Regions from separate parts of the Pseudomonas sp. MT3 genome, predicted to be linked through region 1. Evidence: riboswitches for the same ligand, from Rfam matches in the RefSeq annotation. Region 1 holds a riboswitch; each other region holds the start of a gene.
What was found. A riboswitch is a leader RNA that binds a small molecule or an ion and turns the genes downstream of it on or off. The one in region 1 is predicted to bind cobalamin.
Positions count from the first base shown of each region.

Region 1 (4,841 bases):
GGCCAATCCGGAGCTTCGGGTAAACTTCCGCATCTTTGCCTTCTCATAACGATCAGCCTGATGCCCACGACGTTTCACGAGATTCCCCGCGCGCGCCCCGCGACGCCCCTGCTCGACCGTGCCAGCACGCCCGTCGAGCTGCGCCGGCTGGGCGAAGCGGAGCTGCTGACCCTCGCTGACGAACTGCGCCAGTACCTGCTGTACAGCGTCGGCCAGACCGGCGGCCATTTCGGCGCAGGCCTTGGCGTGATCGAGCTGACAGTGGCCCTGCACTACGTCTTCGACACCCCGGACGACCGTCTGGTGTGGGACGTCGGCCACCAGGCCTACCCGCACAAGATCCTCACCGGTCGCCGCGAGCGCATGGGCAGCCTGCGCCAGAAGGACGGCCTGGCCGCCTTCCCGCGCCGCTCGGAGAGCGAGTACGACACCTTTGGCGTCGGTCACTCCAGCACCTCCATCAGCGCCGCGCTGGGCATGGCCATTGCCGCGCGCATGCAGGGTTCCAACCGCAAGTCGGTGGCGGTGATCGGCGACGGCGCACTGACCGCCGGCATGGCCTTCGAGGCGCTCAACCACGCGTCGGAGGTCAAGGCCGACATGCTGGTGATCCTCAACGACAACGACATGTCGATCTCCAACAATGTCGGCGGCCTGTCCAACTACCTGGCCAAGATCCTCTCCAGCCGCACCTACAGCAGCATGCGCGAAGGCAGCAAGAAGGTGCTCTCGCGCCTGCCCGGCGCCTGGGAGATCGCCCGCCGCACCGAGGAATACGCCAAGGGCATGCTGGTCCCCGGCACGCTCTTCGAGGAGCTGGGCTGGAACTACATCGGCCCCATCGACGGCCACGACCTGCCGACCCTGATCGCCACCCTGCGCAACATGCGTGACCTCAAGGGCCCGCAGTTCCTCCACGTGGTGACCAAGAAGGGCAAGGGCTTCGGCCCGGCCGAGATCGACCCGATCGGCTACCACGCGATCACCAAGCTGGAAACCGAAGGCGCCGCCCACGCCGCGCCGAAGAAGGCCGGCGGGCCGAAGTACTCCAGCGTGTTCGGCCAGTGGCTGTGCGACATGGCCGCCCAGGACCCGCGCCTGGTCGGCATCACCCCGGCCATGAAGGAAGGCTCCGACCTGGTCGCCTTCGCCGACAGATTCCCGGACCGCTACTTCGATGTCGCCATCGCCGAGCAGCACGCCGTGACCCTCGCGGCCGGCATGGCCTGCGACGGCGCAAAGCCCGTGGTGGCGATCTACTCCACCTTCCTGCAGCGCGGCTACGACCAGCTGATCCACGACGTCGCGGTGCAGAACCTCGACGTGCTGTTCGCCATCGACCGCGCCGGTCTGGTGGGCGAAGACGGCCCGACCCACGCCGGCAGCTTCGACCTCTCCTACCTGCGCTGCATCCCCGGCATGCTGGTGATGACCCCCAGCGACGAGAACGAACTGCGCAAGCTGCTCACCACCGGCCATCACTTCGAAGGCCCGGCGGCGGTGCGCTACCCGCGCGGCACCGGCCCCAACGCTCCCATCGAGGCGGCGCTGGCACCGGTCGAGATCGGCAAGGGCGTGGTGCGCCGTGAAGGCAAGGCCGGCAAGGTTGCCTTCCTGGTGTTCGGCGTGCAACTGGCCGAAGCGCTGAAAGTGGCGGAGCAGTTCGATGCCACGGTCGCCGACATGCGCTTCGTCAAGCCGCTGGACGAGGAACTGGTGCGCCAGCTGGCCGCCAGCCACGAGCTGCTGGTGACCGTCGAGGAGAACTCGGTGATGGGCGGCGCCGGCGCCGCCGTCAGCGAATTCCTCGCCCGCGAGAACCTCCAGCAGCCGATCCTGCACCTGGGCCTGCCGGACTACTACGTCGAGCACGCCAAGCCCGCGCAGATGCTCGCGGAGTGCGGGCTAGACACCGCCGGCATCGAAGCCTCGGTGAAGGCGCGCCTGGAGGCCCTCGGCAAGCGCTGAGACCGATCGGCGCATCCCTCCCCGGGAGTATTGCCAGTGACGGGCGCACCGACTAAGGTGCGCCCGTTTTCGTTCGAGGTAACGGGAAGCAGGTGAAAGACCTGCGCTGCCCCCGCAACGGTAACCGACGCGCCCCTCACGGAGCGCAGCATCGCCATCCGCCACTGCTGAATGCGGGAAGGCGGCGATGTGACGTCGGCAGCCCGGAGACCGCCCTCGACACGCCCCGACAGGTGTTGCGGAGGGCCGCACCGTCAAGTGCGGCCTGCCGCCCTTGCCACGCCCTCCTCGAAAGTCATCCGACCGCTTTTGAGGACGCTCCATGAAACTGCCCCGACTCGCCCTGGCCACCAGCCTGCTGCCCGGCCTGGCCTTCGCCGCCGACGACATCTACCGGCTCTCCGACCAGGTGATCACCTCCGCACGCCAGGCCCAGCCGCGCGCCGAAGCCACTTCGGCCAACAGCGTATTCACCCGTGCCGACATCGAGCGGCTACAAGTGCGCAGCGTGCCCGCCCTGCTCGCCCGCGTGCCTGGCGTGCAGATGGGCAGCTCCGGCGGCGTGGTCTCGTACTCCGTGCGCGGCACCAGCACCGCGCAGACCCTGGTGCTGGTGGACGGCCAGCGCGTCGCCTCCGCCAGCAGCGGCATCGCCCGCCTGGACTACCTGAGCATCGACAGCATCGAGCGCGTCGAGGTGACCCGCGGCCCGCGCTCCGCCCTGTACGGCGCCGACGCCATTGGCGGGGTCATCCAGATCTTCACCCGTCGCGGCGAAGCCGGCCTGCACCCCGAAGTGCGCCTGGCTGCCGGCAGCCACGGCACCTTCGAACGCAGCCTGAGCCTGTCCGGCGGCGACGAGCAGACCCGCTACAACCTCGGCGGCAGCCTCGACGAGAGCCAGGGCTGGGATCGCACCAGCGACAACGTCGGCGCCGACAACGATCACGACGCCCAGCGCAACAAGGCCGTGCACCTGAACCTGGACCACCGTTTCAGCGAGGACTGGAAGGCCGGCCTGAACCTCAACGACCAGCGCGGCAAGAACGAATACGACGACGCCTACAACTTCGAGCCGGGCTCGCCCCGCGACGAATTCCGCGTCAGCAGCTACAGCGCCTACCTCGACGGCCAGATCACGAAGATGTGGAACAGCCGCCTGGAACTGGGCCGCAGCTTCGACCGCAACAAGGCCGTGGGCGCCGCCGACAGCTGGAACAACGGCACGCTGGGAACCACCCGCCACTCGGCGAGCTGGATCAACCGCCTGCGACTGGACGATGCCAATCAGCTGGCGCTGGGCACCGACTGGTACGAAGACAAGGTCGACGGCACCACCGCCTTTGCCGACGACCAGCGCAGCAACCGTGCCTTCTTCGCCCAGCACAGCTTCAAGGGCGACAGCTTCGGCACCGAGCTGGGTATCCGCCACGACAACAACCAGGCCTACGGCAGCCAGAACAGCTGGAACGCCGCCTTCAGCCTGCCGGTGGGCGACAGCCAGACCTGGATCGCCAGCTACGGCGAAGGCTTCCGCGCGCCGACCTTCAGCGACCTCTACTACCCCGGCGCGAGCAACCCGGACCTCAAGGCCGAGACCTCGAAGACCTACGAGCTGCAATGGCGCGGTGACTTCTCGGGCACACACCTGGAAGCCTCGCTGTACCGCACCGAAATCGACGACATGATTGCCTGGGACAGCAACAGCAATCAGCCGGAGAACATCAACAAGGCGCGCATCAATGGCTTCGAGACCAGCGTCGCCCGCGACGTGCTGGGCTGGCAGGCCGCGCTCGGCCTGAGCCTGATCGACCCGCGCGACCGCGACACCGGCCACACCCTGCCATACCGCGCGCGGCGCACCCTGAGCCTGGACCTGGATCGCCAGTTCGGCGCCTTCGGCGTCGGCGGCACCTGGCGTGCGGTCAGCCAACGCTACGACGACGCGGCCAACACCCGCGAACTGTCCGGCTACGGCGTGCTCGACCTGCGCACCAGCTGGCTGGCCAGCGATGAGATTCGCTTCGACCTGAAGCTGGATAACGCCCTGGATCGCAACTACACCCTGGGCGACTACCTGCGCCCGACCAGCCCGATGGACTTCATGGGCGAAGCCCGCCCCTACCGCGAACCGGGGCGCACCGCGCTGCTGGCGGTGACCTGGACGCCGGAGCTGTAAGGGAAGCGGCCTGACGGCCCCTCACCCTGCCCCTGGCTACGCACCCGCTCCGGAGGGAGAGGGACTGTCCTGGCAGGCTCAAGATTCGGCGCCCTCACCCCTTGGGAGAGGGCTGGGGTGAGGCGCACCGGTATCGAACAGAGCCTCCGTAGGAGTGGATTCATCCGCGATGCTCCTGCGTGGCCGACACCAATCGCGGACGAAGTCCGCTCCTACGCCGGGCCTGTGGAATAGTGGGAAGTCGGTTCGCGAGCAAGCTCGCTCCTACAAAAAGCGGCCCGGTGTAGCTCCGATGTCTCAGCGCGTGCTGAACCCTGTAGGAGCGAGCTTGCTCGCGAACCCGCCCAGCAGCGGGCCTAGAGCACTCCCGCCATTCGCCCCAACTGCGCGCAATCCTGCGCATGCCAGTCGGTCAGCTCGGGCCAGGGGTTATCCGGAAGGTTGACCAACGCACTGTGCGCACCCGCCGCGCGGGCGCAATCGAGGTCGAAGCGGTAGTCGCCGACCATCAGCATCCGCTGCGGCGCCACGTCCCAGCGCGCGGCCAGGCGCAGCAGGCCGTCCGGGCTGGGCTTGGGATCGGCCTCGCCACGGCCGAGGATGTCGCCGCTGTGGAAACAATCGCCCACCCCAATGGCGGCCAGGGTGATCAGCGCCAGCTCATGGGCGTTGCGGGTGAGGATGCCCAGGCGGT
Region 1 covers NZ_JBTVPY010000013.1:161,012-165,852, reverse strand. Annotated here, with positions in the region: gene dxs (1-deoxy-D-xylulose-5-phosphate synthase) at 61-1,968, shown strand; cobalamin riboswitch at 2,010-2,184, shown strand; gene ACYCAX_RS15570 (TonB-dependent receptor domain-containing protein) at 2,291-4,147, shown strand; gene ACYCAX_RS15565 (HAD family hydrolase) at 4,504-4,841, opposite strand, start outside.

Region 2 (4,841 bases), 120 kb from region 1:
ATGAAACCGGTGTTCGCCGCTTGCAGGTGGGTGCGATAGAACAGCAGCGTGGCGACCGGGTACTCAGGGTTCCAGTCGACCTGCCAGCGGGTGAGGTCGCAGCTGCCGACTTGCGGGTGATAGACCACCACTCGGGGCAGCGTCCGTGGTTCGCTCCAGGTGTAGTCGCGTTGCAGGTGGCGGCTGGCCAGGCAGGCGAAGAACTGCCGGGCGTTGTCCATGCCGCCCTGGCGCAGGTACTGCCAGAGGCGTTCGGCATCCTCAGGTGGGACGTTGCACAGGGCGCCGAGTTCGGGGTCGGGCTTGTCGTCGCCGGGCACGGCGATCAGCGTGGCGCCGCGCTCGGCCAGCGCCGCCAGTTGCTCCATGCCGTAGCGCCAGTAGCCGACGCCGCCGTGCACCGAGATCAGGATGACCCTGGCGTACTGCAGTACCTCGTCGACGTAGAAGTCCACCGAGGCGTGGTTCTGCAGCTGCATGGGGTTGGCCAGGCGCAGGCTCGGGTAGTCCTCCGGCAGCTCACGGGCGGCCTCGGCGAGCAGCGCCAGGTGCGAATCGCCGCTGCAGAGGATCACCAGCTCGGCGGGCGTCTGGGCCAGGTGGGCGATGCCGTCGTCGGGGACGAAGCCGCCGGGTTGGGTGCGCAGCAGATGCATGAGGCTTGCTCGGTGTAGGGCTTCATGTAGGAGCGAGGGGGCGCCTAGCTCTTGCTCGCGAACCAGACCCCGCTGTGAGGCCGTTCGCGAGCAAGCTCGCTCCTACGATAAGCAGTGTTATGCCAGGGCGGTACGCAGCTCGTTGCTGATGGCGGCCTGGTCCAGTTCCTGGCCGATCACGACCAGGCGGGTGCTGCGGGTTTCGTCACTGCGCCAGGCGCGGTCGAAGTGCTTGTCGAAGCGCTTGCCGACGCCCTGCACCAACAGGCGCATGGGCTTGCCGGGGATGGCGACGAAGCCCTTGATGCGCAGCACGGCGTGGCGCTCGACCAGCGCGTTCAGCACATCGAGCAGGGCGCGCTCTTCCACTTCCGGCAGGTCGACGTGGAAGGAGTCGAACTCGTCGTGGTGGTGATCTTCATGGCCTTCGTGCTCTTCATTGGAGTGGACGTGGTGAGTCGGGCGGCTGTCGATGTGCAGCTCGGCCTCGGCGTTCAGCCCCAGCAGCACCGAGAGCGGCAGCTGGCCGGAGTTGGCTTCGACGATCTTCACTGCCGGCGGCAGCTCCTCGGCAACTTCGGCGCGCACGCGGGCCAGCGCCTCGGCGTCCAGCAGGTCGGCCTTGTTCAAGACCACCAGGTCGGCGCTGGCTAGCTGGTCCTCGAAGAGTTCGTGCAGCGGCGATTCGTGGTCCAGGTTCGGGTCCTGCTTGCGCTGCTCGTCCACCTGCTCGGGATGGGCGGCGAAGGTGCCGGCAGCCACGGCCGGGCTGTCGACCACGGTGATCACCGCGTCCACGGTGCAGGCGTTGCGGATTTCCGGCCACTGGAAGGCCTGCACCAGCGGCTTGGGCAGGGCCAGGCCCGAGGTCTCGATGAGGATCTGGTCGAGGTCGCCACGGCGCGCCACCAGCTCGCGCATCACCGGGAAGAACTCTTCCTGCACGGTGCAGCACAGGCAGCCGTTGGCCAGCTCGAAGACGCGGCCGACCGCCTCTTCTTCGCTGCAACCGATGGAGCACTGCTTGAGGATTTCGCCGTCGATGCCCAGCTCGCCGAACTCGTTGACGATCACCGCGATGCGGCGGCCGGAGGCAGTATCGAGCATGTGGCGGAGCAGGGTGGTCTTGCCGGCACCGAGGAAGCCGGTGACGATGGTGACGGGGAGTTTGGCCAGGGTTTTCATGCGCGCCTCGCAAGTGGACATTGGAGGGCGGATGAAGGGCGCGCGCGCGGGTTCGCCGCGCAACGAAGGTCGCCACCGGATCACCCCGCCCGGTTGTCTGTTGATAACGAACCGGTTCCGGATCTCGCGAGCTAGAGCCAGGCAAGGCGGAGGATCGTCGGGGACGCGGAGTTGACTGTAGTCAATGAGCAGTCCACGACGATCCGCCAACGCAGCATGGCCGACGCGCAGCAGATCGAAAACCAGTCACGAGGCAGGTCTCCTGGCTCACAGCCCTTGATCGTCTCTTCGCCTTCCCGCCCGAATCGGCAGTGGCGCGTGAAGAGACAGGCTGTTCACAGTTGCGGGGGCAGCCGTGGCGCATCCGAAGATTTCCACGTTCCCTCTTAGCTCCGGCCAGTGCCGGAGAACCTCGAAGGGAGGAAGGCTACGCAGCGTGGCCGGGGCGGTCAATCGCCGGGGATCGGGCGACGCGCAGTTGACGCTGCGGGACTGCCGTGGTCAGCTAGCGCGGTTTCAGGTGTCTCGCGCCGACGCGCGCGAGGTGAAACGGGAAGCCGGTGCGTCCGCAAGGACCAGTCCGGCGCTGCCCCCGCAACGGTAAGCGCATCGAGGGTCGTCAGTAGCCACTGTGCCAAGGCATGGGAAGGCTGGCCCATCCGGCGAGAGTCTCTCGCTGGCGTCGCAAGCCCGGAGACCGGCCTGGAATCCTCACATTTTGGCAAACCCGCGGTGGGCGGGCGCAGGCCGTGGCGCGACCGATCCGGCGCGTTCGAATGCGTTCAACCTCTGCGTTCTCACTCTTTTCAGAGGGAACGTTCATGTCCAGCAGCATCCTGACGCAACAGGCGTCGAGTACTTCCATCCCCCTTTCCAAGCGCATCAGCCTGGCCGTTGGCGCCAGCCTGCTCGGTGCGCTGCTGGTGTATTTCGCCGGTTTCTCTCATCTGGAAGCAGTGCACAACGCTGCCCACGATACCCGCCATAGTGCGGGCTTCCCCTGCCACTGACGCACGCTGCCTGCGCGTAAGCGCAGCGTATTCGAGGCACTCGCGATCGCTGGTTCGCCGCGCTCGAGGTCTCGTTTCGTCCGGAGAACTGCAATGATCAAACGTATCGCCCAGACCGCCGGATTCGCCGGTCTGATCGCCGCGCTGGTGCTGACCGTGGTCCAGCTGCTGTGGGTATCCCCGCTGATCCTCAAGGCGGAAACCTATGAGAAATCCGAGCCGACCGCCGCACTGGTCGAAGAACATGCCCATGAGCACGCCGACGGCGCAGTTGCGGGTCATCACCATGACGAGGAAGCCTGGGAGCCGGAAGACGGCTGGCAGCGCATCCTCTCCACCACCGGCGGCAATCTGGTGGTCGCGGTGGGTTTCGCGCTGATGCTCGCGGGCCTGTTCACCCTGCGTGAGCCGGGCAAGACCTCCGAAGGCCTGCTCTGGGGCCTGGCCGGTTTTGCCGTGTTCACCCTGGCGCCGTCCCTCGGCCTGCCGCCGGAAGTCCCCGGCACCGCCGCCGCGGATCTGAGCCTGCGGCAGACCTGGTGGATCGGCACTGCCGCCGCCACCGCCGCCGGTCTCGCGCTGCTGGTGTTCGGCCGCCACTGGGCGCTGCGCATCGTCGGCCTTGCGTTGCTGGTGGTGCCGCACGTGATCGGCGCGCCGCAGCCGGAAGTGCATTCCAGCCTCGCGCCGGAAAGCCTGGCTCACGAGTTCATCGTCGCCTCGCTGGTCACCAACGCGGTGTTCTGGGCGGCCCTGGGTCTGGTGGCCGCCTGGCTGTTCCGCCGTTTCGCCCCCTCGGCCTGATTCGCCGCTATGCTCGACCCCGCAGCCGGCCCAGCCGCCTGCGGGGTTTTTATTTACAGGTGTCACTTCCAGGAGAATGCCGATGACGCTGGTTGCCGGCCTCGGTTGCCGCCGGGGCTGCCCGCTCGATGAACTGCGTGCCTTGCTGCGGGATACGCTGGCCGAGGCCGGGCTCGACGAGTCCCATCTCACCGCCCTGGCCAGCGCCACGCTGAAAGCCGACGAAGAGGGGCTGACCGCCCTGGCTGCTGCCCTCGACTTGCCGCTGGCGCTGTTCACACCGCAACAATTGGCGGCCTGCGAGAGGAACCTGGGCGAGCCTTCTGAAACTGTGCGTGCGGCCACCGGCAGCGCGAGCGTGGCCGAAGCGGCGGCATTGCTGCAGGCCGAGGCGCAAGGTGGTGCGCCGGCACGCCTGCTGGTGGGCAAGCGCCGCAGCGAGCAAGCCACCTGCGCGCTGGCTTTCATCCCCGTCGAATCCGAACGGGAGCAGCCATGACGGTCTATTTCATCGGTGCCGGTCCTGGCGATCCCGAGCTCATCACGGTCAAGGGCCAGCGGCTGATCCGCACCTGCCCGGTGATCCTTTACGCAGGTTCCCTGGTGCCGCCGGTCGTGCTGGAAGGGCACAGCGCCGAGCGCGTGGTGAATACCGCCGAACTGAACCTGGAGGAGATCGTCGAGCTGCTGACGCAGGCCCACGCGGAGGGCAAGGACGTCGCGCGGGTGCACTCCGGCGATCCCTCGCTGTACGGCGCCATCGGCGAGCAGATCCGTCACCTGCGCGAGCGCGGCATTCCCTACGAGATCATTCCCGGCGTCACTGCCACCTCGGCCTGCGCGGCGATCCTCGGTTGCGAGCTGACCCTGCCGGAGATATCCCAGACGTTGATCCTCACCCGCTACGCCAGCAGGACGCGTATGCCCGAGGGCGAGTCGCTGGCCGAGCTGGCGCAACACCAAGCGACCCTGGCCATTCACCTGGGCATCGGTCAACTGGCGAACATCGTCGCCGAACTGCTGCCGCACTACGGTGCGGATTGTCCCGTCGCGGTGATCCATCGCGCCAGTTGGCCGGATCAGGACCAGGTCACCGGCACCCTCGGCGATATCCTGCCCAAGGCGCAGGCCAAGGGTTTCCGCCGTACGGCTTTGATTCTGGTCGGGAAGGTGCTGGGGGCGGAGG
Region 2 covers NZ_JBTVPY010000013.1:39,040-43,880, forward strand. Annotated here, with positions in the region: gene cobN (cobaltochelatase subunit CobN) at 1-656, opposite strand, end outside; gene cobW (cobalamin biosynthesis protein CobW) at 774-1,841, opposite strand; cobalamin riboswitch at 2,077-2,271, opposite strand; cobalamin riboswitch at 2,343-2,561, shown strand; gene ACYCAX_RS14955 (CbtB domain-containing protein) at 2,663-2,851, shown strand; gene ACYCAX_RS14960 (CbtA family protein) at 2,945-3,655, shown strand; gene ACYCAX_RS14965 (cobalamin biosynthesis protein) at 3,738-4,154, shown strand; gene cobM (precorrin-4 C(11)-methyltransferase) at 4,151-4,841, shown strand, end outside.
Region 2: another riboswitch for cobalamin. It lies ahead of ACYCAX_RS14955 (CbtB domain-containing protein); the one in region 1 lies ahead of ACYCAX_RS15570 (TonB-dependent receptor domain-containing protein).

Region 3 (4,841 bases), on a different contig from region 1:
CTTCGATCAGGATCAGGTCGGCCTCCTCGGCGGCTTCCCAGAGCAGGCGGCGGCTCTCGGCCTCGCCAACCATCCACAGGTCCAGCTGGTACACCGGCGCGCCGCTGGCTCGGGCCAGGATCATCGGGTCGAGGAAGTCCGGGCCGCACTTGAACACCCGCACCTGGCGTCCGAGGCGCGTGTGCAGGCGTGCCAAGGCGGCGGTCACGGTGGTCTTGCCCTGGCCGGAGGCCGGGGCGGCGATCAGGAGTGCGGGGCACTGACGGGAGTCGGACATCAGGTGCGTTCCGGCACGACGGCAGCCATCAGAACTCCACCCCTTTCTGCGCCTTGATGCCCGCCTTGAAGGCGTGCTTCACCAGGCCCATCTCGGTCACGGTGTCGGCCGTCTCGACCATCGCCGGCAGCACGCCGCGCCCGGTGGCGACCACATGCTGCATCGGTGGACGGGCGGCGATGTCGGCGAGCACGCTGTCCAGCGCCAGGTAACCATGCTTGAGGGCGATGTTCACCTCGTCCAGCACCACCAGGCCGATCTGCGGATCGCCCAGCAACTGGCGGGCGACGTCCCAGGCCTCGCGGGCCTTGGCGATGTCGCGCTGGCGGTCCTGGGTCTCCCAGGTGAAGCCCTCGCCCATCACGTGGTAGCTGACCTCTTCGGGGAAACGCCGGAAGAAGGTCTCCTCGCCGGTGGTGGCGGCGCCCTTGATGAACTGCACCACGCCCACCTTCATGCCGTGGCCCAAGGCGCGGGCGACCATGCCGAAGGCCGAGCTGCTCTTGCCCTTGCCGTTGCCGCTGTGGACCAGGAACACACCACGCTCGCCCTGGGCCTGGGCGATCTTCTCGTCGACCACGGTTTTCTTGCGCTGCATGCGCGAACGGTGGCGTTCGTCCTTTTCCGGGGATTCGCTCATCGGTCTCTCTCCTCTCAAAGGGCCTGGTAGCGCACGCCGAAGAGTACGGCGCGGCCGGGCTGCTCATAGCCCAGGGTGGTCTGGTAATCGGCGTCGAACAGGTTGCTCAGGCGCGCCTGCAGACGCCACTCCGGGTTCAGTCGATACTCGCCGCGCAGGTCCAGGGTAGCGAAGCCGCCCAGGCGATTGCGGTTGGCCAGGTCATCGTAGCGGTGGCCTTCGGCGTGCAGGCTGGCGCCCAGGCTCAGCGCGTCGAAGCGCCGGTCGAGGTCCAGGTTGAACAACTGCCGGGCGCGGCGCGGCAGGTCGTTGCCACGGTTGCCGCTGGCGCGGCTTTCCGGGTCGAGCAGGCTGGCGTTGGCGTTCCACACCCAGTCCCGCCACTGGCTGCCCAGCTGCAGTTCGACACCGCGGATGCGCGCCTGGTCGATATTGTCCGGCGCACGCAATGCCGAGTCGTAAGCGATCAGGTCGTCGATCGCCGTGCGGTACAGGTTCACCGCCCAGTGGCCCCAGCCGTGGCGACCGTCCACGCCGACTTCGACGCTGCGCGAGGTTTCCGCATCCAGGTCGGGGTTGCCGTAGCCAGGGTAATAGAGTTCGTTGAAGGTCGGCGCCTTGAACGCCGTACCGTAGCTGGCGAAGGCCCGTACGGCGTCGGTCAGCGCGTAGCCCCAGGCGAGGTTGCCGGTGTTGCGGCTGCCGAACTGCTGGTTGTCGTCGTGGCGCAGGCTCAGTTGCCAGTCATGCCGCCCCGCGCTGCCCAGGTACTGGGCGAAGGTGCCGCGGTTGTCGCGGGAGGTCAGTGCATAGTCTGTGGAACTGCTTAGTTCATCCTGCTGCCAGTCGTAGCCCAGGGTCAGGGTGTGGCCGGGCGCGAGGTCCAGGTCGTTCTGCCAGGACGCGGTGTCGCGACGGCTGTCGAAGCGCGAGTAGAAGGCACCGTCCTGGTAGGCATCGGACTTGTCCTCGCTGCGCCCGGCGGACAGGCTCACCCGCCAGGGCTCCAGCGGCGCGAAGCGCACGCGGCCGCCGATCACCCGCTGCACGCCATCGTTGTAGGCATCGAAGCCCTGGGTGCGGCGGCTGTTCACCGTGTCGAAGTCGTTGTGCGAATCGGTTTGCAGCAGGCTGCCGTCCAGCTCCAGACCGTTGTCGAAACGGTAGCCGGCACGCAGCGAACCGGACAGGTTGCGGTAGCCGTCGCGGTCCGGCTCATGGCCGCTGGCACCGTTGGCCTTGGCGTCGATGCCGGCGGTATCCAGGCTCGATACGCCGAGGGCGAACCAGCCGCGACCGTTGCCGGCCGAGGCTCCGGCGCTGCCTTCGTAGGTGCTCTGGCTACCCGCCCCGGCGTAGGCCCAGGGCTTGAAGCCCGGCTCCAGTGCCTGTCGGGTGAATATCTGGATCACCCCGCCGATGGCCTCGGAACCGTACAGACTGGAACGCGGCCCGCGCACCACTTCGATGCGCTCGATCAGCGCCACCGGCAAGTCCTGCAAGGACGCACCGCCGGACGAAACCGAGCCGGCCTTGATGCCGTCGATCAGCACCAGCACATGGTCGGATTCGCTGCCGCGCAGGTAGAGGCTGGTGGCCTTGCCGGGGCCGCCGTTGCTGGCCAGGGAAATCCCCGGCAGCCGCCGCAGCAGGTCGGGCACCGATTGCGCCTGGCTGCGCTCGATGTCGGCGCGGTCCAGCACGCTGACCGAAGCGAGCGTCTGCTCGGCGCGGCGCTCGGTGCGCGTGGCGGTCACCAGTTGATCGTCGAGCACCAGCGGCGCTTCGTCCGCCGCCAGGCCGATGCAGGAGAAGCCGCCCAGCGCCAGGGCTGTCGGCCAATAGAGGAAATGCTTCACGTGAACTCACTCCGCCGCTCTCACCCGCGCGGCTCTGACCGAAAAAGGCAGGCGGAGGACGGTAGCGCCCCGGCGGTCGATCAGCCGGAACGCTCGACAGCGCCCACCGCGATGCCATGACATGCAGCAGGCCGGTCTCCGGGCTTGCGAGTGGGCCGTGACAGGCTCCTGAAACCGCGCCTTCCCATGCCGATGGCACAGTGGCGGAATGCGGTTCGATGCTCGCTTACCGTTGCGGGGGCAGCGCCGGACTGGTCGGACCGCGAGGTCGGACTTCACCGGCTTCCCTGTTTCACCCCCGACTTGCACCGGGGGCACCTGAAGCAGGCGCGCAGCTTAGTGGCTGTCGCCAGCCACGGTCAATTGCGGCGGCCTGTCGCTCCCAGGGTGACGAAGCGCACCGGTGCGTCGGCCGCAGCCTCCCGGCACCAGCGCAACCAGATCGAGCGCAATTGGCCGACGGCGGCCCGTGCCCGGCGGCGCTGGCCTTCCTCCAGCCAGCGATTGCCCTGCAACGCAGCCGACAGCGCCTCCTCGACTCCATCCAGCGCATGCTCCCGGTCGTTACGCGGCCCGCCGTCGAGCAGCAACTGCCGCAACCGCGCCAGATAAGAGTCCCGCGCGCGCCGCAGCGGCCCCCGCGCCGTGCCCAGGCTGTCGCGCAGGAACAGCAGTTCGTCCGCCAACGCCAGGCCGAACAGCCCTCCCCGCCATTGGGCGCGGCGTTCCCGCGGCAGGCCGTCCTGGTATTGCACCAGGCGCAGCAGGCGGTCGGCGCTGCGCCCGTCGAACCAGGCCTCCAGCCTGGGCAGCGGGCCACGGGTCAGCCGTGCCAGGTCGGCCAGCAGTGCGCCGAGCACTCGCCGGTAGTGGCGGCGCCCCGGCCGCAGCTCCACCAGGTTGAACACCAGCACCGCGAACCCCACGCCCAGCACCGTCGCCAACGCCGAATTGAGGAAGTGGTCGAGGTCGTAGACCATCTGGTTGCTCGGCCCCACGTTCTTCACGAAGAAGATGCAGAAGGCCGATGCCATTGCGGCGATGGCCGGCCGCGTCGTGCACAGCGCCGCGATGAACAGCGGTATGCCGAGTACGCTGTAGAGCGCCGTGAATCCTTCGCATCGCGGCAGGATCACCAGCACGGCAACCGCCGCCACGGGAATCGAGAGGAGGATGCCGCGCAGGAAGTTCAGGCCCGCGCCGGCTGGCTCGTCACGGCTGGCGAACAGGCTCAGCACCACACCGGTGATGGAAACCGCGCCCAGGCCGCTGGGCCAGGCACTGACCACCCAGAACCCCGCCACGCAGAGAAATGCCAGGGCGCTGCGCAGGCCGAACAGCAGCCCGCGCTCGACGTCCCGGTGCCAGACGATCAGCGCCGGCGCCTCGCGTGTCGCTTCACCGTAAAGCAGTGCTTCCAGGCTGCGCCGGGATTGCCGGCCCCGATCCAGCACCGCCAGCAGAGATTCCAGGTAATCGCGCTCCTGTGCACCTGCGGCGTTCTCCAGCGCACCGAGCAGATGCTCCCGGCAGGCGGTGAAGTCGGGCTGTTGCGCATTCTCCAGGCACTCGCGCACCAGCTCGCGCCAGGGGCGCACGGCCAGCTCGACGGCGGCGTCGAGCAACCGTCCTTCCCGCGCAACCCGGCGCGCGGCGCGCAGCAGGCCGAGCAGGGCGGCATTGAGCCCACGCAACGCAGGCACTCGCCGACGCCCCGTCGGACCTTCGAACCACGCCTGCTCCTGCCGCCCATCCAGCTCCAGAATGCTGCCCAGGGTAGCGATCAGCGCCGCGTGTTCATCGGTGCCCAGCATTTCCGCGGACGCCGCCTTCAGCGTCGACGACCAGACCTTGCGCGCCTGCTCGAGCAACTGCTGCTCCGTGCTGCGCGGCCACAGCAGCACGCTGACCAGGGAAGCACAGGCAATGCCCAGGCCGATCTCCGAACAGCGGGCCACGGCCTGGTCGAAGACCGTCAGCGGCGCGGCCGAGGCTGGCAGGGCAACGATCGCGGCGGTATAGCCGGCCAGCACGAAGCCGTAGGACGAGAAATTGCGCAGCATCG
Region 3 covers NZ_JBTVPY010000010.1:56,516-61,356, forward strand. Annotated here, with positions in the region: gene ACYCAX_RS12200 (cobyrinate a,c-diamide synthase) at 1-277, opposite strand, end outside; gene cobO (cob(I)yrinic acid a,c-diamide adenosyltransferase) at 306-917, opposite strand; gene btuB (TonB-dependent vitamin B12 receptor) at 932-2,776, opposite strand; cobalamin riboswitch at 2,889-3,113, opposite strand; gene ACYCAX_RS12215 (FUSC family protein) at 3,136-4,841, opposite strand, start outside.
Region 3: another riboswitch for cobalamin. It lies ahead of btuB (TonB-dependent vitamin B12 receptor); the one in region 1 lies ahead of ACYCAX_RS15570 (TonB-dependent receptor domain-containing protein).